DNA from 3 places in the Fundicoccus sp. Sow4_F4 genome. Region 2 is predicted to be linked to each of the others. Evidence: predicted binding sites of a transcription regulator. Region 2 holds the regulator's gene; each other region holds the start of a gene.

Region 1 (7,865 bases), on a different contig from region 2:
TGAGTACACAAGAGAGTTCAATTTAAAGGGAGACATTATGACAAATAAAAATTATGAAAATTTAGAAGTAATTGTAAAAGCCGCAGATGACCGTTTAGCTCAAGAAATTATGGTAATGGATGTTGCTCAATTAACACCATTAGCAGATTATTTCATGGTAATGCATGCTAAAAATGAAAAACAATTAGGCGCAATTGTTGATGCCATTGTTGAAGCAGCTGAAAAGGCAAGTATTCCAGTAAAAAGTGTCGAAGGTAAAGAGGGTGGCAAATGGATCCTAATCGATTTATATGACATTATTGTTCATGTGTTCTACTATTCAGAACGTACACATTACAATGTGGAAAAAGTTTGGAGAGATGCACCACTCGTTGATATTTCAGATTGGATTGCTGGAGAATGAGTTTTTCCGAAATAGCACATGTTTATGATCGTTTTAATGAACTTGATGCTTATGAAGCGTGGTTAGACTTTACGTTAAATTCGCTTGCTCAACAGCCAAAGCAAGTGCTCGATGTAGCTTGCGGGACCGGCTGGTTTCCGCAGTTGTTAGCGCCATTCGTCGATCATATTACTGCAATTGATATTGATGAAGCGATGCTGGATATCGCTAGGAAAGAACAACAGCCCGGAGGAAACATTGAGTTTCAAATGGCTGATATGTTGGCCTTAGATAACTTACCTACTAACTTTGACTTAGTCACTTGTTATGCGGATTCACTGTGCTTCTTAGCAGACCAACAACAGGTTGCTCAAGCTATTAGTCAAATGTATCAAAGACTATCTGACGGAGGTACTCTATTGTTTGATGTGTGGACACCTTATCAAATCAATCAAGTTTTTGACGGATTTAATTATTTTGATAGTGATGACACTGCTGCGATTATTTGGGATAGTGAATCTGAACCGAGTAGAAACCAAGTGAGTCATTATTTAAGCGTGTTTGAACAAACAGAGTCTTCTTTATACAAACGTGTAGACGTCGAATTAACAGAGCGAACCTATCCATTAGAGACTTATCTAAGTGCTATAAAAGCGGCAGGTTTTGGCGATAAAAACATCGAGGTTTTAGTTAATTTTGGAACTAGTCATTTGCATAAAAAACGTGATCGTCAAACAGATCGTTGGTTCTTCCGTTGCGTTAAATAGTGTAGACATTCTTATTTTTGAGGTGATGTATTGAAAGTTGTTGGAATTATAACTGAATATAATCCCTTCCATCATGGGCACCATTACCAGCTTCAAGCGGCTAAACAAACAAGCCAAGCGGACGTTCTCATCGTTTTGATGAGCGGCAATGTCGTTCAGCGAGGTGAATTTGCCGTCTTGGATAAATGGCAAAGGGCTCAATTAGCCGTTCATTACGGAGCAGATTTAGTTCTGGAACTACCTCTATTAGCTAGTCTTCAATCAGCGGACTATTTTGCTAAGACGGGTGTTGAACTCCTGGCGAGGCTTGGCTGTGATACGGTGGTGTTCGGAACGGAAACGGCAACGGAATGTGAACTTAAGGCTCATGTCGCTTGGCTAGAGGAGAATGAGGTGGCTTTACAAGCAGCGATTCAGACATACTTAGCACAAGGTTTTTCTTATGCTGCTGCAATGCAAATGGGCATAGATGAATTAAAGACACAAGAAACAGAAGGCGTTCCATTAGAAACGACTTTTAATCCGACGAGCCCCAATCATATGTTAGGGATTCAATATGTAAAAGCGAATCAAGCCCTAAAACAACCGATGGATATCTTAGCAATTCCACGACTCCTTTCAGCCCAGCAGGCAGAAGTATTTATTCAATTTGATAGCGAACAAGCTAAAATACACAGTGGCAGTCACATTCGTCAACTTTGGCGACAAAAGGCATTAACGACAGATAGTCTTCCGGAAGAAACTTATAAAGAATTAAATAAGGGCCATTCTGTAGGCTGGGAAGACTACTGGCTGCCATTGAAGTACCAACTAACTTGTCATCGTCCAGAGACTTTAAGGCAGGTTTTTGGCGTCAAAGAAGGCCTCGAACATTTATTGTTAAAAAACATCGATACCGCGCTTAGTTTTTCAGACTATCGCCAATCATTAATTTCGAAACGCTGGACGCAATCATCTATTCAAAGAGTCTTGCTAGCCGTACTTTTAGATATTCAAACTGAAGAGTGGGAAAACTACCGCTCAAACATTGAAAAGCGACCTTTATTACGTATTCTTGCTTATCGACCAGCAGGCAGAATCTTGCTGAAACGTTTAAAGAAACATAGTAAAATAGAGTTATTTAGTAACTATGTCCAAAAGTATCAAAAACGGTATGATTTGATGCTAAGAGCAGACCGGATAGTCGCGATAAATCCTCGCGTAAAGGTAGCTGAACAAAACTATAGTCGCTATCCAATACAAGGTGAAAACTAGCCATTTTAATAGTGATATAAAAGTTTAAATAAATTAAAGTGAAAGATTGACAACACTAGTGAAGTTAAGTATAATTTAGTTTGTCGTTTTAGAGGTGATATTATGAAATGGACGATTAGACAGATTCAAGAACATAAAGGCGATTTACTCAATTTTGATGTTCAATTATCGGTCTTTGATCAGGTTAAACTGAGAGATGATTCGGTTATTCATTTGGACCCCGTTCGTGTGGTAGGATATTTCGTACCCTATGATCAGGATATTGTCTTGCACTGTGAACTTACAACAGTGATAACTTTACCATCAAGCCGCAGTCTGAAACCAGTCCGAGTAGAACTATCCGTTCCTATAAGTGAACGTTACATTCTTCCCGGTCAAGCGTATAATGCTGAAGATTACGAGGAAACCGCAATCGAACTTGAATTCGATTATATCGACCTCGACGCGGCTGTCGTAGACGTGGTATTATTAAATATACCCGTGCGTGTCATTGCTCCTGATGAAGAAGAAGGCGCAATGCCGTCAGGTAATAATTGGACAGTCGTAACAGAGGAAGCATACAATGCTCAAAAAGTTGAAGAACAAGTTGAATCGGTAGATCCACGCTTTGAAGCCTTAAAAACGCTAAAACTTAAAGATGATGAATAAACGCATTATCTTGAACCCAAATTAAACCAGGAGGTGTAAGAAAATGGCAGTTCCAAAAAGAAAAACATCAAAAGCAACTAAAAGAAAACGTCGTACGCATTTTAAATTAGAAGTACCAGGCATGAACAATTGTCCTGAATGTGGTGAATTAAAATTAAGCCACCGTGTATGTTCATCATGTGGTTTCTACGATGGCAAACAAGTTGTTGAAACAGCAAAATAATTTACAGAATAAACCGGTGCCTAGTGCACGGTTTTTTTTTTACTCTTTTTTAGAAAACCAAAACATCCAACCACTAAAACTACTGTGAAAATAATGCCATATTCACGTTCCAAATAGTAACTAAGCAGTTTGAAGATATGCGAACATTAAGACTAAGTATTAAGTGAACATGGATCAAATCAGTTGAGTAAACCGATCAAAATCATGTCGCTTTGATTAGATTTAGTGTAAAGTTTATGAAGAACTAACAGGCACTTTATTTGACCTTCTTGATGGAAGAATAAAGTTGACCTTTTTTGACCTATGGTTTATACTAAAACAGTAAACTAATTAAAGGTTAGTAATTAAGGAGGAAATCGAATGAATTTAGTACCTACGGTAATAGAGCAATCGTCTCGTGGCGAACGTGCTTATGATATTTATTCACGATTATTAAAAGATCGTATTATTATGTTAAGTGGACCAATCGACGATAACGTTTCGAATAGTGTGATTGCACAATTATTATTCTTGGATGCACAAGATCCAGAAAAAGATATCTACCTATATATAAACTCTCCAGGAGGAAGCGTCACATCAGGAATGGCGATTTATGACACGATGAACTTTATCAAATCTGATGTCCAAACAATTGTGATTGGCATGGCAGCTTCAATGGGGTCATTCCTATTAGCAGCTGGTACAAAAGGTAAACGTTATGCTTTACCTAACGCTGAAGTAATGATTCACCAACCTTTAGGTGGAGCACAAGGGCAAGCAACTGAAATTGAAATTGCGGCTCGTCACATCTTAAAAACGCGTGACCGCTTAAATAAAATTATCAGTGATAATACAGGTCAACCGATCGAAGTGGTTGAAAAAGATACAGATCGCGACAATTATATGTCAGCTGAAGAAGCAAAAGCCTACGGTCTGATTGACGAAATTATGGAATCCAGTAAGAAATTAAAATAAAATCAAAGAAACTACGGTGCTTTTAAAAGCACCGTAGTTTTTTTGTTTGCGCACAAGTTTACATATTTTGACTAATCAGATACAAGAAGAGGATGAAAACAAGTGAAAGCGCATAAATAATGACAAGGAGTATTGTGAAAAATATACATGATTGGACAAAAAAAGACCATCGTAAGCGCTTGTCATTTTTGATAGAAAACTAAGCTAATTCAATCATTTTGATTGCCATAGCGTAGGATTCATGCTATTATATAGTTTGTGGGGGATTATTACGTTAATTAATAGTTAGTGTTACACTAGACTATTGGACGGAAGTTGCCCATACGAGGAGGGACACTATGGAAGACGTGTTTTCGGTTATACAAGCTATAGTGCCAGATATTCAAGAAGTACTTTCGCTTAGAATTTCGATTCTTCATGAATTAGAACAAACATCGCATCGGATTGGCAGAAAATCTTTGGCACAAAAAGTTCAAGTAACCGAGCGAGTCTTAAGGACAGCAATCGATGTATTACGTGAACAGTCACTAGTCGATGTCAATAATGCAGGAATTAAGTTAACTGCATTTGGTCGACAAAAGATTGAAAGCTATGATGTGTTAGCTAGAAAAGCCAATCGTTTATATGGCTTAGAAATAGCGTTAAAAAAACATTTGAATCTAGAACACTGTTGGGTAATTCCAGGTGATGCTGATTTAGATGAGTTTGTTTATGAAGTGATGAGTCAAGCAGTTCAAGAAGTCTTAAGTACGCATTTATCATTAGGTCGTAATGTGATCGCAGTTACCGGTGGTTCGACTCTTGCAAATATAGGAGGTTACTTCGATGAGAGTCTTTCATCAGAACGTGAATTAGTCTTCGTACCGACAAGAGGTGGCGTAGGTGGTTCGATTCATATTCAATCTAATAATGTAGGTGGCTTGATGGCACAACGTACGAATTCTACTTTTATTCCATTGTTTATTCCAGAAAAAATTACTCAAGATACATCAAAGATACTCTTGATGGATCCTTCCATCAAAAAGGCAATTGAAATGAGTCAGCAAGCAGATTGTTTGTTGCTTAGCGTCGGCGCTGCTGAAGTTATGGCAGACAGACGAGACATAACACCGCAACAGCATCAAGAAATCATTGATGGTCAAGCTGTGGGAGAAGCATTTGGCGTGTTCTATAATCGCGATGGTAAAGCAGTCATTCGACTACCACGTATGGGCATCCAATTAGAGCATCTCGATCACATCCCCTTGATAATCACTGTCGTCGGTGGTGCCTCGAAAGCAGAAGCTACAAGTGCCTTTTTCAAACTTGCCCCAACTCACGGATGGTTAATTTGTGATGAAGGCATAGCTAATCAGGTTTTAAAAGGGGAAACCCTATAAAATAAAATTCCTTAAGGAGGAAGTCAGATTATGACAGTAAAAGTTGGTATTAATGGTTTTGGACGTATTGGTCGTTTAGCATTCCGCCGTATTCAAGAGGTAGAAGGTTTAGAAGTTGTAGCAATTAATGACTTAACAGATGCAAACATGTTAGCTCACTTATTAAAATATGATACAACTCAAGGACGTTTCAACGGTGAAGTTGAAGTACTAGAAGGTGCTTTCAAAGTTAACGGTTCAGAAGTTAAAGTATTAAGCAATCCAAACCCTAATGAAATTCCTTGGGGAGACTTAGGAGTAGATATCGTTTTAGAAGCTACTGGATTCTTTACTTCAAAAGAAAAAGCTGAATTACACTTACAAGGTGGAGCAAAACGTGTTGTTATTACTGCACCAGGTGGAGACGATGTTCCAACTGTAGTTTATAACACTAACCACGAAATCTTAACAGGTGACGAAACAGTTATTTCTGGTGCTTCATGTACTACAAACTGTTTAGCTCCAATGGCAGATGCTTTAAATAAAGAATTTGGTGTTGTTGAAGGTTTAATGACAACTATTCATGCTTATACAGGTGACCAAAATACTTTAGATGCACCGCATAAAGGTGGCGACTTCCGTCGTGCTCGTGCTGCTGCAGAAAACATTATTCCTAACACTACAGGTGCTGCTAAAGCAATTGGTTTAGTAATTCCTGAATTAAAAGGTAAATTAGACGGAGCAGCTCAACGTGTTCCAGTTGCAACAGGTTCATTAACTGAACTAGTAACTGTTTTAGATAAAAAAGTTACTGTTGACGAAGTTAATGCAGCTATGAAAGCAGCAGCTAACGAATCTTATGGTTATACAGAAGACCCGATCGTTTCTTCTGATATCGTCGGTATCACTTACGGTTCATTATACGATGCAACTCAAACAAAAGTTATGACAGTTGGCGACCACCAATTAGTTAAAACTGTTGCATGGTATGACAACGAAATGTCATATACTGCTCAATTAGTACGTACTTTAGAGCACTTCGCTAAACTATAATAAAAAGAAGAGCATAGCGTTTAAACAAGCGTCTATCCAATTATTGGCGGGGAGGCAAGACGCTTCCCTGCCATTTTGCGTGTAAATTTAACTCATTAGGAGGAAAAAATATGGCTAAAAAAACAGTTAGAGATTTAGATGTTAAGGGCAAGGTTGTTCTTGTTCGTGTTGACTTTAACGTGCCAATGCAAGATGGCAAGATTACGGACGACAAACGTATTAGGGCAGCATTAGACACTGTGACCCATTTAATTCAAAACAATGCAAAAGTAGTTTTATTCTCTCACTTAGGAAAAATTAAAAGTGAAGAAGATAAAGTGAAAAATGATTTAGCACCAGTTGCTGAGCATTTAGCAGCTTTATTAAAACAAGAGGTTGCATTCTCAACTGAAACTCGCGGTGAAGCTTTAGAAGCTGCAATCGCAGATTTAGAAGAGGGCGAAGTATTATTAGTTCAGAATACTCGTTATGAAGACTTAGATGGTAAGAAAGAGTCAGGTAACGATCCAGAATTAGGTAAATACTGGGCATCACTTGGTGATGTGTTCGTTAACGATGCTTTCGGGACAACACACCGTGCTCACGCATCTAACGTTGGGATTTCTGCTAACTTAGAATCTGCCGTAGGGTTCTTAGTAGAGAAAGAATTGAAATTCTTAGGTGAAGCTGTTGATAAACCAGAACGTCCATTTGTGGCGATTTTAGGGGGAGCAAAAGTTTCAGATAAGATTAAAGTGATTGAAAACTTATTATCTAAAGCGGATAAAGTAATTATCGGTGGCGGTATGGCGTACACATTCTTGAAAGCACAAGGTAAAGAAGTTGGTGAATCGTTACTAGAATTAGATAAAGTCGATCTAGCGAAAAGATTACTAGAAGAAGCTGGCGATAAGTTAGTCTTACCAGTTGATGTAGTTGTAGCGGATGATTTTTCTAACGATGCGAACACTCAAACTGTATCAGTTGATGACATTCCTGCCGACTGGGAAGGTTTAGACTGTGGACCAGAATCTATCAAACTGTTTAACGAAGTATTGAAAGATGCTAAAACAGTTATTTGGAACGGACCAATGGGCGTATTCGAAATGGAGAAATTTGCACATGGTACAAACGGTGTTGCAGAATCTCTAAGTAACTTAAAAGACGCTATCACAATTGTTGGTGGTGGTGATTCTGCAGCTGCTGTTACACAATTAGGTTACGAAGATAAATTCACGCACATTTCA
Region 2 (7,865 bases):
TCTTGTGTGCGTCACATCATCGCGAAAGTAACAAGGATGTGAGACATATTCCAGAATCCGTCGCTCGACTCGTCATGATATGAGAGAATTTTCAGACTTTATAGGTACACAAAAAACCGTGACTAGCGCTAATTAGTCAGCGCTAGTCACGGTTCTTTTTCTATTTGCTTAGTCGAAGTAATCTGAAACTTTTGATGTCGCGTCCGAAGTTACCTTTTTCGCACGATCAATAATTTCACTAAACGCATCGCCTGTTTTATCCTTTAAGCTGCCTGCTTGATTCGCAAACTTCATTAAAGTGTTGATTTCTGCATCATCCAAATTATCAACAGCTGAAACAAGGGCATCTGATCCGTTTAAAGTATGTTTTACAAATGATTTTGCTTTTTCACGATTGATGATGCCTTCAACTTTTTCACGAGCTGAATCATTCATATAAACAAAAGCCGCTAAACCAGCCACTGTAGCAGCTGATCCTAGTAAAACCGTCGCAATATATCCTTTTCTATTCATCTTTGTTCCTCCTACTTTCAAAAAATTAAATTTTTCTATAATTAAATTATAACACACACCCTATCAGACCTCTATTTAAAACACTTACTCTTTTCTTGCGTTTCTATACAAAAACTCCCTCTAAGACCATTCGCCTTGAGGAAGCTTTGATGTTTAGATTAATTATTTAGAACTTTGTTTCGAACGATTATTGATATTAATGTTACCTGAACGGCCACCGATGGTGATACTATCACCTAGCTCAATGTCGCCTCGCAGCATCATTTCGCTCAGCTCATCTTCAATTTGTTTTTGGATGGCACGGCGGATTGGACGCGCTCCATATTCTGGATCGTAACCCGCTTCTGCGATAATATCTACGGCAGTATCCGTTACGCGCGCTTCAATTTCAAGCTCATTCAAGCGGTGAATAATTTCTTGCGCTTGAAGTTTGACGATTTCGCGAATTTCTTCTTTCGTCAACGCATGGAAGACAACTGTCTCGTCGATACGGTTTAAAAACTCTGGTCGGAAAGCACGTTTCACTTCTTCAAGGATTCGTTTTTCCATTGCATCATGATCATCTTTATAAGAGACTGCACCGAAACCAACTGACTTCTCGTCACGTAAGGCGGTTGCTCCTAAGTTTGATGTCATAATTATGATTGTGTTACGGAAGTCTACGCGACGTCCTTTACCGTCTGTTAAATGACCGTCATCAAATACTTGTAACAAAATATTAAAAACATCCGGATGGGCTTTTTCAACCTCATCTAATAGAATGACGCTGTATGGTTTTTGACGAACTTTCTCAGTCAATTGCCCCGCTTCGTCATAGCCGACGTAACCTGGAGGTGAACCTACCAAGCGAGAAACACTGTGTTTTTCCATGTACTCTGACATATCAACACGAATCATGTTATCTTCGCTACCAAACATTGAATGAGCAAGTGTCTTCGCTAATTCCGTTTTACCCACACCTGTCGGCCCCAGGAATAAGAATGAACCGATTGGACGTTTGGGACTCTTCAAACCACTTCGTGCACGACGAATCGCGCGAGCGACAGCTTGAACAGCTTTATCTTGGCCGATTACACTTTCATGTAGTTCAGCTTCTAGATGGACTAATCGTTGGGATTCAGCCAATTCCATTTGGTTAACTGGAATACCTGTTGATAAAGCAATGACTTCTGCCACGTGATTTGCATTCACCACTAAATGTTTCACTAATTCACCGTCTTTTTCTTGCTCGGTCGCTTTTTGAATATTAGTTTCGATTGCTTGTTCTTCTTGACGTAATTCAGCTGCTTGTTCAAAATTACGATCAAGAATTGCTTTTTCTTTTTTCTTAGATACTTCGACTAATTGACGTTCAAGGTTGGCAACTGACGATAATACGATCGACTCGTCGATACGCACTTTTGCTGCTGCTTCATCAATTAAATCAACGGCCTTGTCTGGTAAACGACGCTCTGTTAAGTAACGTGCACTTAATTTCACGGCTGCTTGAACTGCTTCGTCTGTAATTTCAACTTTATGGTGATCTTCGTACTTGCTTTTCAGACCTTCAATAATTTGAATAGATTCGACTTGTGTTGGTTCATCGATTTGAACTTTTGAGAAACGACGTTCTAAAGCAGCATCTTTTTCAATGTACTTTTGGTACTCATCTAAAGTTGTTGCACCCACTGTTTGGATTTCTCCACGTGCTAGTGCAGGTTTCAAGATGTTAGATGCATCGATTGCACCTTCTGCACCACCTGCGCCGATTAATGTGTGTAATTCATCAATGAAGAGAATCACTTGGCCATCGGCTGCAATTTCTTCAATAATCTTCTTCATACGTTCTTCGAACTCACCGCGATATTTCGTACCTGCGACTAAAGATGCCATATCTAACATCATCAAGCGTTTGCTTGCGATATCTTCTGGTACTTCGCCGTCAATCATTCTTTGGGCTAAGCCTTCAGCAATCGCTGTTTTACCAACACCAGGTTCTCCTACGAGGACTGGGTTGTTTTTCGAACGACGGCTAATGATTTGGATGATACGACGGATTTCTTTTTTACGACCAATAACTGGATCGAGTTTGCCATCACGAGCGAGTTGTGTTAAGTCGCGCGCAACAGAATCTAATGTTGGTGTTTGGCTTGTTTCGGCTTGTTGACCTCTTTGGCGGCCATTGCCACGTTTGTTACCCATTTGAGCACGCTCGTTATTGCCATTAATACCAATTAATTCATAGATTTTTTTGCGTAATTCATTTATATTAATGCCTAAATTTTTCAATAAGACTGTTGCTAAAATTTCTTCTTTTAACATACCTAATAGTAGATGTTCTGTGCCAACTTTTGGTGCACCTAGACGTTTGGCGTCATTAGATGCATTCATAATAATCTTTTTAGATCTAGGTGAATAAGGAATGACGATTTCGCCTTCGACGCGCGGATTCACGACTTTGCCATGAATTATTTCAAGCTCCATCAATAGTGATTGATAGTCGGCACCCACCTCGCGTAAAGCTTTTCCAGCAATTCCTTGTTCTTCACGGGCTAGTCCTAAAAGAATATGTTCTGTGCCTACCGCTTGATGTCTTAAATAATACGCTTGTTCAGCTGCGTATATCATGACTTGACGGGCACTCTCTGTAAATAGTTCTTCAAACATTCATTTCACCTCTTACTTTATTGTATATCTTAGTTGTACTAAGAAAGTTTTGAGCAACATGGCTCTGGCAGATTGTTCTTGGCTTGAGATACTGTGCAATACTGATTTTTCTATGACCGATAAAATCAAGGTACCTTCACGTTGAGTAATTATACCAGAATCTATCAACGTCTCAACCAAATTGATGCCATTTCGTTGATTGATTTGGCTACCAATTAATTCAATCATTTGGTCAATGTGATCCACTTCATCCACGACACGAATTTTAAATATGCGAATGTAGCCTCCACCACCACGTTTACTTTCGACCATGTAACCATGTTCTTGGGTAAAGCGCGTATTAATGACATAATTGATTTGTGAAGGGACGCAGTCAAAGCGTTCGGCTACATCGCTGCGTTTTATTTCTAATTGCTCATTATTACGTAAAAAACCTTTTAGATACGCTTCGATAATGTCCGACATGTTACGTTGCGACAAAGTTACCCCTCCTTTTTCACTAACATTGACTTTCTTTGACTATTATACAATAAAGGATCGCTTTTGAGAAGTCTTTTGACCAACATTATCAGAACCGTTTGATTGCTGGGTTTATTTTGTTCGAAAGGTTATAAGAATAGCTTATAGTACGCTTTAATTTTCGATGGTGGCAGATTTTTATGTTTCAACATAGAATGTTTATTGTAAGCGCTGACGTTATGCGTCATTTTATTTAAAGGCCAAATATAAACTTTTTATAAGGGGGAAAACTCATGGCAGAGATTATTACTGTCCAAGAAGCCGTAGCTAAAGTTAAACAAGGTGATTCTTTAGGTACTTCAGGTTTCTTAGGTGTATCGACACCGATTGAATTAATTAATGGCTTAGTAGAAGCCGGAACTAACGAATTAACTTTAGTACAACCAGTAACTGGTTATCCAGGTGAAGAGCACGATGTGGGTAAATTAGCGGAAAACCGTCAAATCAAAAAATTTGTCGGCGCTCATACTGGAACGTCAAAAGCGTTCAACAAGCAATTTTTAGCGGGTGAAATCGAAGTAGATTACGTTCCAATGGGAACTGTTGTTGAAATGATTCGTGCAGGTGGCGCAGGTCTTGGTGCCGTTGTCACTCCAGTTGGTATCGGTACATTACAAGAAGAAAAGCAAGACAAAATTGTACGTAATGGTCAAGAATACTTAATCTATGATCCCGTTAACCTAGATGTTGCCTTTATTAAAGCAAATAAAGCGGACAAATATGGTAACTTATATAGTTTTGGTACGGCTAAATCAATTTCTGTTGAATTAGCTTTAGCTTCTAAGATTGTTATTGCGGAAGTTGATGAGATTATTGAAGTTGGCGACATCGCACCAACGGATGTAACAGTTCCTGGTATCTTAGTAGACTATATTATTCAAGGTCAAACTGAAGAAGAACGTTACGACTACTACCGTGAATTATGGGGTAGAAACAATATGTTGAGAGGAGAAGCATAATAATGAATCCAAAAGAATTGATTGCTCGTCGTATTGGACAAGAATTTAAAGATGGAGATATCGTTAACTTAGGTTTTGGTATCCCTAACGCTTCAGCAAATTATATTCCTGACGGCGTAAACGTTATTTTACAAGCAGAGAATGGTGCGCTTCGTTTTGGTGCTACACCAACAAAAGACACATTAACACCAGACTATGGTAACTCAGGGGGCGCACCAATCACTTTATTACCTGGTGCTTCAACATTTGATTTACAAACTTCATTTGCAATTATTCGTGGTGGACACGTTGATGTCACTGTTTTAGGTGCATTAGAAGTAGACCAAGCTGGTAACATTGCTAACTGGATGGTTCCAGGTGTAATGGCTCCAGGTATGGGTGGCGCGATGGATTTATTAGTTGGCGCTAAAAAAGTTATTGCTTCAATTCAACATACTGATAAAAAAGGTAACTCTAAATTATTAACTGAGTGTACTTTACCATTATCTGCAGCCAATGCAGTTGACATGGTGATCACTGAATTAGCAGTTTTTGAAATCAAAGACGGTAAATTCTACTTAACAGAACACGCTCCTGGCGTAACTGTGGAAGAAATTTTAGAGAAAACAGCTGGTGAAGTGGTTGTTTCTGAAGATATTAAAGAGTTCTTCTCTTAATATTACATAGGTTAACTTAATTTTTATTCCAACCCGTGCAAATGTAAGACGCCTGAAAACTCACTGTTTCAGTGATGGCATCGAACATTTACACGGGTCTTTTATTTACCCAATTTTCCCCCTAGTAAGTTAATAGTTTCGATGTTAGACTAATTAAGTTAAGTCATTATAAGACAGACGATTTCTTAAGCAACTAGAGTATGTGTTTGTTTTTCTAAACTTTTAATAGTTAAGAAATTGTATAAATTGTGTGTTAGACTAGCTAATCAGATTGATTTAGTTTAAACTAGATGACAAATGAACCACCATATATTGTGGTGGTTCTTTTCTTTTAACACAATATATGGCAATTCATCTATAAGAATACACGATGTTGACTTAAAGTTGATATTTCAGTAAATAAAGGGGTAATGATAGGATGGCTACAGAAATTAAAAAATACATTGAGTGGGATCAAGCTCAATTAAACAAAGATATTGAACAGTTTCCTCAGATTTTTCCGATGACCGATGACATGCAAATTACGCATAAAGGTGTTTCGCGTATGGTGATGCTCGATCGTTACGCCTTTAAAGATTCGGCCAAAACTACTTTAGCTCCTGGCGATTTAGTTGTGTTAACGGTTAAAGCAGATCCTAAATATCCTGCACGCGGGATTGGGATTGTTCAACAGTTAAATTTCGAACGCAATGAAGCAGTGATTTGGTTAGAAGAAGAATACCGTGGTTCTTTAGAAGAGACACAAGAAAAAGAAAGCGGTCTTGTGACCCGTCATATTGACACTTTGGATAAGCCTTTAGAAGTTTATTATGAACAAATCGCTAAAAGAAATGCCCGTGGTTTAGCAGCGACAGAAACAACCCAAGCAGACCGTGAGACATCTTTTACTAAGTTTTACGAGCAATTAATGAGCATGAACTTTGTGCCAGCTGGTCGTGTCTTATATGGAGCTGGTTCGGAAACAGATGTGACTTACTTTAATTGTTATGTGATGCCTTTTGTGCCTGACTCGCGTGAGGGGATTTCAGATCACCGTAAAGAGGTGATGGAAATTATGTCGCGTGGTGGTGGTGTGGGAACCAACGGTTCAACTTTACGTCCACGTAATACATTAGCTCGTGGGGTTAATGGTAAATCTTCTGGTTCAGTTTCATGGTTGGATGATATCGCGCAATTAACGCACTTGGTTGAGCAAGGTGGTAGCCGTCGCGGTGCCCAAATGATTATGCTAGCGGATTGGCATCCAGATATTATTGAATTTATTATCTCAAAAATGCAAAATCCTCGAGTGTTACGTTACTTGATTGAACAATCCAAAGACGAACAAATTCAACGCCTGGCAGAAGAAAAGTTAAAATTCTCACCTTTCTCAATGTCAGAAATTGAAATGTTTGAAAATATTGTACGTTATAAAAACTTCCCAGGTCGTGGTGGTTTCACTGAAAGCAACATTACGGAAGCCGAAGCTAAAATTCGCGATGGCGGAACTTATAGCGTCCATAATCCAGACTTCTTGACTGGAGCGAATATTTCAGTGACTTTAACGGATGACTTCATGCGAGCCATCGAAGAAGATGCTGACTGGCAATTAAGATTCCCAGATGTTGAAAACTACTCTAAGGAAGAAATGTCAGCTTATAACACGGACTGGCCAGTGGTTGGTGACGTACGTGAATGGGAAACAGACGGTTACGCGGTTAAAACTTACCGTACAATTCGTGCCCGTGAATTATGGAAGTTAATCAATATTTGTGCGACTTACTCAGCTGAACCTGGTATCTTCTTTATTGATAATGCCAACAAAGACACCAATGCTAAAGCATACGGTCAAAAAGTTGTCGCAACAAATCCTTGCGGGGAACAACCTTTAGCACCTTATTCTGTGTGTAACTTAGCAGCTGTCAACTTGGCCAACATGGCCGATAAAGAAAATCACACGGTAGATTTTGAGAAATTAAAAGAAACCGTTCGTGTTGGTGTGCGTATGCAAGATAACGTCATCGATGCGACGCCTTACTTCTTAGAAGCTAACCAAAAACAAGCGCTAGGTGAACGTCGTATTGGTTTAGGCGTGATGGGCTTGGCTGACTTATTGATCTATACACAGAGCCTATACGGTTCAAAAGAAGGTAACCAAATCGTTAACGACGTCTTTGAGACTATGGCCATTACAGCTTACGAAACATCGATTGAATTAGCCAAAGAAAAAGGCAGCTTCCCATTCTTAATTGGTGAAACCGACCAAGAAACACAAGCATTACGTCAACGCTTCGTTGAAACTGGCTACATGCAAAAAATGCCTGCTCACATCCGTGAAGGGATCTTAGCACATGGTATCCGTAACTCTCATTTACTGACTGTTGCGCCAACAGGTAGTACAGGAACAATGGTCGGCGTAGCGACTGGTTTAGAGCCCTATTTTGCCTTTAAATATTTCAGAAGTGGTCGTCTAGGTAAATTCATTGAAGTGAATGCGGATATCGTTTCTGAATATTTAACTGCTCATCCTGAAGTGGATGAAAACAATTTACCGGAGTACTTCATTTCAGCGATGGAATTAGCTCCCGAAGCT
Region 3 (7,865 bases), on a different contig from region 2:
TGTAGAAGCTTCAAAAGCAGCAATTGAAATTCCCGCACCATTCTCAGGGACAATTATTGAACGTCACGAAACCGCTGAAGAAACGACTAGTTTATTAGACTCGCCTGATCAAACTTCAAACTGGCTAGTTCGCATGACAGCAAGTGAAGCAAATGCATTTGCTTCACTATAAGTAACTAAATATAGTTAGAAATAAATAATGACTTCACACAGATTGATGGGTGTGAAGTTTTGTCCTAGTATAAGGGATTATAAAATATAGGTGGACTTATCATGCTTCAGGATACTTGTCTTGGTAGGAAGTAAATTTAAAAGAAAACCTTGTCTCACTAAGGAAATTCGCCGTGTTGCCAATACGACACATGCTTTCGGGCATCTTCAACGCCGTGTCACCAATAGACACGTGCGCCAGAGTGCTAATCAGACACAGTACTTATATAAAAACCTGACAGAAAAAGGTGTCCATTGTCACGTCGAAGGACGATTAAAGCTTGGTGCTACTATTAAATTATTGTCAAAATCATTGTAGCAGCCACCTTTCATCTGTTCTAAAGTATCGTAAACAAGATGCAAGAGCTAATTCGGTCGCTAAACAACTAGGGTCTCTTTAAGGCCTAATGAAAAAACACGCTCACTTTATTGAAAAGTTGGGCGTGTTTTAATGTTTTACATGGACGATTTCGAACTAATGGAACGCTTAATTAAATCCTTGAAAATCGATAAACTCTCATGATTTTCTAGAAATGTTAATTCTGGATGCCATTGGATGCCGATAATGCTCTGGTTATCATCAACTACTTCAATTGCTTCAATGACATTATCAGGACTCCAAGCGGAGACTGTTAAGCCTTTACCTAATTCTTTGATTGCTTGATGATGAATTGAATTGACATAGCTGTTATTGTCAATGATTTCAGCAATATGCGTGCCAGATTTTACTTTAATCGAGTGAGTGGAAAACTCTGGTTGAGATCGTTGAACGTGTTGAATCGTAATTGATTCATCTTCGGATAAGTCTTGTAGTAAGCTTCCTCCTAAAACCACATTTATTAACTGTAAGCCACGACAGATACCTAAAATTGGTTTTTTCTGGCGAATCGCTTCTTTGACTAAAGCGACTTCACATTTGTCTCGTTCAGGTGAAGTTGGTCCAATTACTTTTCTAGGTTCTTCACCATACAACATTGGGGTCACATCTTGTCCGCCAGTCAGTAAGAGCCCATCAATTAATTGGATATATTCTTTAGCAAAAGTAGCCTCATTAATGGGAATAATAATGGGTGTGCCTCCTGCCAGACTGATAGCAGTTGAGAAGCCAGTAGAAGAGTAATTAATTTTGAATGCTTCAAAATCATCGTTTTTAAAAGCAGATGTATTGCCTGTAATACCTATAATGGGGTGTGTCAATCAAATGCTCCTTTCTGTAAGTAGTTATAAACCTATTATAGCCTAAGAAGAGTGAAAATTAAACATAAAATTAAAACTTGATGAGAAATAAAGGGGTGTTTTTCCTTTTTTGTAAAAAAGTGACGGTGCTTTTAGTAATTTACTGTGAATTAAGTTATAATGTTTCAATGAAGCAAGGAGTGATGGCGTGGATTACCAAAAAGCGATACAAGATGTCAAAAAAGGAAATTTGAAGGCAGTTTATACGATTTTCGGGTCAGAATTGTTTCTACAACAGGAATTTCTGCAGATTTTATTGAATCAATTCGGCGAGGCTGACAATTTAGATATGGCAAAAATTGATTTAAGCGAGCAATCACTTGATGCTGCATTAGATGAAGCAGAGATGTTTTCTTTTTTTGCCGAATATCGACTTATAATTGTAGAGAACGTCCAGTTTTTGAATGCAAATTCGAGTCAAAAGTTATCAACGAGTGAAGAAAAACGTTTGTTAGATTATATCAATAATCCGAACGAAGCCTCTGTGATTGTGTTTGTTATACCTTTTGATCAAGTGGATAAACGAAAAAAATTAACAAAAGCTTTTCAAAAGCAAACTGCTTTTATTGAAGTGAATCCTCTGAAAGAACAAGAGGTTAGCCGCTATATCCAACGTTATATTGAAGGGGAACAGTTAAACATCACCCGAGAAGCCAGTCAAGAATTGCTTGTGAGAGTGAATTATCAATTAACAGAAGCGATGGGGGAAATTTCAAAACTGAAAAGTTTTAGTTTAACAGGCCAGCCAATTACAATCGATGTTGTGAGAACCTTGGTGCCACGAACGCTTGAGTCCAATGTATTTGAATTAACAGATGCTGTCATGAAGAAAAGAGTGGATAAAGCCGTTCAGATTTATCAAGATTTAATTTTAATGAAACACGAGCCAATTGCCTTACATGCCTTGATAATTTCTCAGTTTAGATTAATTATTCAAAGCAAATTACTGAATCAGCAAGGTTATTTAGAAGCAGATATTGCAAAAGAATTGAGTGTCCATCCTTATCGAGTTAAGTTGGCACTACAATCTGGCCGTCGTTCAAACTTGAAGCAGTTGGCTGAATTTTATGATGAATTAATTGAAGTCGATTATCATATGAAAACAGGTGTTGGTATTAAAGAAACACACTTTTACTTGCTATTAACCAAACTGGTTTCGTTAGCATAATTTTTTTGATGCTTGCAAGGAAACCGAACTTAAACCAGAAAATGAAAGCTTTGAAAAGGAGAAACACGTATGAGTCAAACAATTAGAATCGGTATTTGTGGTTATGGCAATCTTGGTAGAGGAGTCGAACGCTCGATTTCTCAACAAGCCGATATGTCATTAGTCGCAATATTTTCAAGAAGAGGCAAGGCTGGGGTTGAACCGCTTAATCCTTTGACGACGGTAGAACATTTAGATCAAATGATTCATTATCAAGATAAAATTGATGTGATGATTTTATGTGGTGGATCAGCAACCGATTTGCCAGAACAAACACCAATGATTGCGCAATATTTCAATACGATTGATAGTTTTGATACTCATGCAAAAATACCAGAGCACTTTGCTGCTGTTGATAAAATTGCTCAAAAGCATCAGCATGTGAGTATTATTTCAGTCGGTTGGGATCCGGGCTTGTTCTCCATCAATCGAGTCTTAGCTGAGGCGGTGCTACCTGTAGGGGAGAGCTATACCTTTTGGGGCAAAGGCCTGAGCCAGGGACATTCCGATGCCGTTAGACGCATTGAAGGCGTCAAGCACGCTGTACAATATACGATCCCTTCACAAGATGCTATGAACAGAGTTCGCCAAGGCGAACAACCTCAGCTGTCGACAGGAGACAAACACAGCCGTGAGTGTTTCGTCGTTTTAGAAGAGGGAGCAGATGCTGCGAGAATTGAGCAGGCGATTAAAACAATGCCAGATTACTTCGTAGATTATGAGACAAGTGTGCAATTTATTTCTGAAGCAAACTTCATGCAAGAGTATCAGGAGATGCCGCATGGCGGTGTGGTCATTCGAAGTGGTCAAACAGGCGAACAAACGCAACAAACTTACGAATTTAAGCTGAATTTAGGCTCGAATCCTGAATTTACCGGTAGTGTCTTGGTGGCTTATGCCCGAGCAGCTCACAAAATGAAGCAAGCCGGCCAAGTCGGAGCCAAAACTGTTTTTGATGTGACACTAGGCGATTTATCCGCTAAATCGGCCCAGGACTTAAGAAAATTTTATTTATAGGCAACAAAAAAAAGCGTTGAAGCCAACTCAAATGAGTGCTTCGACGCTTTTAAATTAGAATTATTTAGATAATAATCCGCTTAAACGAGATTTGTCACGCGCAGCTTTATTCTTGTGAATAAGACCTTTGTTTGCTGTGCTATCAATTTCTTTAACGGCTAATTTAAATAAATCTGCTGCGTTTCCTTCGCCAGTTTCCACTGCATTACGGAAGTTTTTAATTGCTGTACGCATTCCAGCAACGTGAGCACGGTTTACTTCAGATTTACGTACGTCTTGACGAATACGTTTGATTGCTGATTTGTTATTTGCCATGCTAGTCACCTCTTTCCTGTTTATTTGCTATTTAAGTCTGAGACTTAGTCAACAAGAAACATTATACATGAAAACACTACCTATGTGCAATATTAAAAAATCATTTTTGAACAAAATATTAATAATAGTCATTTGATAAAATCAGAAAGATAGGTAGATATTGACGAAAGTGTTATAATAAAGGAGTAGTAAACCTACCTAAATGAAGCATAAGAGAGGAAGGTCGAGATGGTGGATTTTAAAGTCGTATCACCTTATGAACCTGGCGGAGATCAACCGCAAGCAATTAAAGAATTAGTTGCTGGATTAAATGCCGGTAAAAAAGAACAAGTCTTACTTGGAGCGACAGGGACAGGTAAAACCTTTACTGTTGCCAATGTTATCCAAGAAGTAAATAAACCAACCTTGGTACTGGCCCACAACAAAACACTAGCTGGTCAATTATATAGTGAATTGCTAGAATTTTTTCCTGAGAATTCAGTTGAATATTTCGTTTCTTATTATGATTATTATCAACCAGAAGCATATGTCCCTTCATCCGACGCTTACATAGAGAAAGAATCGAGCGTCAATGATGAAATCGACAAGTTACGTCACTCGGCATCTAGCGCTTTATTAGAAAGAAGAGATGTCATTGTAGTAGCTTCTGTTTCCTGTATTTATGGACTTGTTAATCCGGAAAACTACCGGGAACATGTATTGTCTTTAAGACAAGGTCAAGAAGTGAGTCGCAATGATGTACTCAGTCGATTAATTGAGATGCAATTTGTTCGTAATGATATCGATTTTCAAAGAGGAACTTTCCGAGTTCGCGGGGATGTATTAGAAATATTTATGGCTTCTCGCGACAAAGAAGTGATCCGTGTTGAATTTTTCGGAGATGAAATTGAAAGAATCCGAACAGTGGATGTCTTAACGGGTGAAATTAAAAGTGATGTGGAACATTACCCCATTTACCCTGCGACTCACTTTGTTGCTAATGATGAACAAACACTTTCAGCTGTTGAATCTATTCGAGCTGAATTAGAAGAAAGATTAATTGAATTACGTGAAGAAAATAAATTATTAGAAGCCCAACGTTTAGAACAACGGACGAATTATGATATTGAGATGCTACTTGAGATGGGATATTGTAGTGGAATTGAAAACTACTCTCGTCATATGGACGGTCGAAAACCAGGAGAGGCACCTTATACCTTAATTGATTTCTTTCCGGATGATTTCTTAATCGTAGTTGATGAATCTCACATGACGATGCCACAAATTCGTGGGATGTATAACGGAGACCGTGCTCGTAAAGAAGTTCTTGTAGATTATGGCTTTAGATTACCTAGTGCTGTGGATAACCGACCTTTAAGACTGGAAGAGTTTGAAGCGAAAGTAAATCAAATCCTATATATTTCAGCTACCCCAGGACCTTATGAGTTAGAACATACAGGCGGCAAATTTATCGAACAAATTATTCGTCCGACCGGTCTATTGGATCCAATTATCGAAGTTCGTCCGATTGATGGACAAATTGATGATTTAGTGAAGGAAATTAGCTTACGTTCGGAGCGTAATGAAAGAGTCTTTATTACGACATTAACGAAGAAGATGTCAGAAGATTTAACAGACTATCTTAAAGAACTAGATATTAAAGTGAAATACTTACATAGTGATATTAAAACGCTTGAACGAACAGAAATTATCCGAGACTTACGTCTAGGTATTTTTGATGTTCTAGTAGGGATTAACTTATTACGAGAAGGCTTAGATGTTCCAGAAGTGTCATTAGTCGCAATCCTGGATGCAGATAAAGAAGGTTTTCTACGTAGTGAACGAGCACTCGTTCAAACGATTGGTCGTGCTGCCCGAAATGAAAATGGACGCGTGATTATGTATGCCAATAGAATTACTAAATCAATGGATTATGCTTTAGCGGAAACTGAGCGTCGTCGTGGGATTCAACAAGCCTATAATGAGAAACACGGCATTGTGCCTAAGACGATTAAGAAAGGCGTCCGTGATTTAATCCGAATCAGTCACGATATCGATTCTGAAGAACGAGAAGAGAATATCTTAAAACAATTTAAAGCTTTATCTCGTTTACAGCGTGAAGAAGAATTGGAACGCTTAACACTAGAGATGAAACAACATGCTAAGGACTTGAACTTTGAGGCAGCAGCAGATCTTAGGGATATCATTATGGAATTACGTGCATCATTCAAATAAGCACTCACATGAAACCAACATTATATAGATAAGTATTCATTTAGGAATGTCTATAGTAATGTTGGTTTTTGCTATTTTAGATAAGTAAATTTTTAATTAAGATACATAAATGAAGTGAGCTTTCTTCCTTCTTAGTTATTTTTACTCTATAATTAGGAATCAAGATAACAAATCTTAGAGAAAGGGGATGAATATGAGTAAAATGCAACGTATACCGAGTTTTGATGGCTTAAAAGGTTTAGCGATTGTTTCAATTATTGCCTATCATTTATTTCCATCAGTGATACCTGGGGGCTTCCTCATGGTGAATACATTTCTTGTGATTTCCGGATATTTTTTTGCAAGAAAGATGGAACAAATCCCTGATATTAATTACAAAATAAATTGGTCACGGGTATGGCAATATTTAAAGAAAACAGTCGAACGTTTATTTATACCCGTGTTTTGGATGATTTTATTAGTAGTGGTGGGATTATTGCTTTTCTATCCACAAGAACTCAAGCACATTCAATCGGATGTATTTTCAGGCTTATTTTTTTATAATAATATTTTTCAAATATCTGCTGAACGTTCCTATTTTGTCCAGATGACAAATGCCTCGCCTTTTACGCACCTTTGGTACAATGCATTATACTTACAGTCATTTTTAGTGAGTATTCCCTTAATTTTATTGACTCGTCAGTTGAAATTATCCGTCCAAAGTAAAGCCGTTTTCTGGCTAGTACTTGTCTTGCTGAGTCATTTAATGGTGTGGTATTTATATTCCCCAGGGGAAGATCCTTCACGCGTCTATTATGGTTTAAGTACCCGTTTGTCATCATTTGCGATTGGGATTGCAGCTGCTTATGTCACGCCTTATATACTTAAACTGATTTCGGTCATCAAAGAAAAAAGAGTTTTCTATAATATTATTGGCGTGTTGACGGCTATTGATATGTTGTTCTTGATTTTGATTACAAAGGATCAAGCTGATATTACGTATCATTTGTGGTTACCGGCCTTTAATATCTTTAGTATGATATTAGTTTTCTTAATTAGTGTTAGAACTCAAAGTCTCTCAGTTTGGCTATCTTTACCACCTTTGACTGCAATCGGAAAAAGATCCTACGCTTACTATTTATGGTATTACCCGATTATCGTCTTTATGATGAGCCAATTCCGTATATTTAATGGCAATATGACTTGGATTAATCTAGCTTCTATAGTAGCGATTGCTATAGTGGGTGAATTGTTCTATCGTTTAATCGAACGTCAAGGAATTTATTTCTGGTTTGGATCAAGTTTTAACTTTAAAGAAGATGCCGCAGACCTGAAAAGGATGTTTAAAGAATCTGAGTTTAATAAAAAGAAACTTCTCGCTTTCATTGCTTATATGATTCTGTTGCTGTTATTTGCAATTGGTTTACTCCAAACAGCTAATAATAAGCGATTGACTCAGTTTCAACTAGAATATCAGGCTTTTCAAACAGCTACGAACATCCAAGGCGATCCTTATCCTTTAGAAGAGGGGATGATCGAAACCAAAGAACGACTACTAAATGTTGATGATGTTTTAGACACCCATTTATTAGCGGAACGTCCACTTCGTGATTTCCATGAGGAATTAATGAAGATAACAGATGAAGCTCAAGCAGTGAGTGCAGAAGCGCAAAGAATTTACTCAGAA

Evidence for each region. Region 2 encodes CtsR, which represses protease genes until heat stress. Its sites were predicted from a motif close to TTGGTCAAAAAAGGTCAAANA; they were not measured.
Region 1: a site for CtsR is predicted at 3,558-3,578, ahead of clpP (ATP-dependent Clp endopeptidase proteolytic subunit ClpP). Genes of this name have one in related genera too.
Region 3: a site for CtsR is predicted at 1,504-1,524, ahead of holA (DNA polymerase III subunit delta). Genes of this name have one in related genera too.

The regions. Positions count from the first base shown of each region.
Region 1 is NZ_JBQKLQ010000007.1:138,148-146,012, reverse strand. It holds gene yqeK (bis(5'-nucleosyl)-tetraphosphatase (symmetrical) YqeK) at 1-26, shown strand, start outside; gene rsfS (ribosome silencing factor) at 38-403, shown strand; gene ACTQ5J_RS10935 (class I SAM-dependent DNA methyltransferase) at 400-1,149, shown strand; gene ACTQ5J_RS10930 (tRNA(Met) cytidine acetate ligase) at 1,180-2,403, shown strand; gene ACTQ5J_RS10925 (YceD family protein) at 2,506-3,051, shown strand; gene rpmF (50S ribosomal protein L32) at 3,095-3,274, shown strand; gene clpP (ATP-dependent Clp endopeptidase proteolytic subunit ClpP) at 3,635-4,228, shown strand; gene ACTQ5J_RS10910 (sugar-binding transcriptional regulator) at 4,567-5,607, shown strand; gene gap (type I glyceraldehyde-3-phosphate dehydrogenase) at 5,638-6,639, shown strand; gene ACTQ5J_RS10900 (phosphoglycerate kinase) at 6,750-7,865, shown strand, end outside.
Region 2 is NZ_JBQKLQ010000003.1:121,808-129,672, forward strand. It holds gene ACTQ5J_RS06190 (hypothetical protein) at 169-513, opposite strand; gene ACTQ5J_RS06195 (ATP-dependent Clp protease ATP-binding subunit) at 676-3,159, opposite strand; gene ACTQ5J_RS06200 (CtsR family transcriptional regulator) at 3,172-3,639, opposite strand; gene ACTQ5J_RS06205 (CoA transferase subunit A) at 3,912-4,637, shown strand; gene ACTQ5J_RS06210 (3-oxoacid CoA-transferase subunit B) at 4,640-5,293, shown strand; gene ACTQ5J_RS06215 (vitamin B12-dependent ribonucleotide reductase) at 5,712-7,865, shown strand, end outside.
Region 3 is NZ_JBQKLQ010000001.1:347,239-355,103, forward strand. It holds gene ACTQ5J_RS01635 (glycine cleavage system protein H) at 1-172, shown strand, start outside; gene ACTQ5J_RS01640 (gamma-glutamyl-gamma-aminobutyrate hydrolase family protein) at 667-1,407, opposite strand; gene holA (DNA polymerase III subunit delta) at 1,595-2,614, shown strand; gene ACTQ5J_RS01650 (diaminopimelate dehydrogenase) at 2,684-3,670, shown strand; gene rpsT (30S ribosomal protein S20) at 3,731-3,985, opposite strand; gene uvrB (excinuclease ABC subunit UvrB) at 4,214-6,199, shown strand; gene ACTQ5J_RS01665 (acyltransferase family protein) at 6,393-7,865, shown strand, end outside.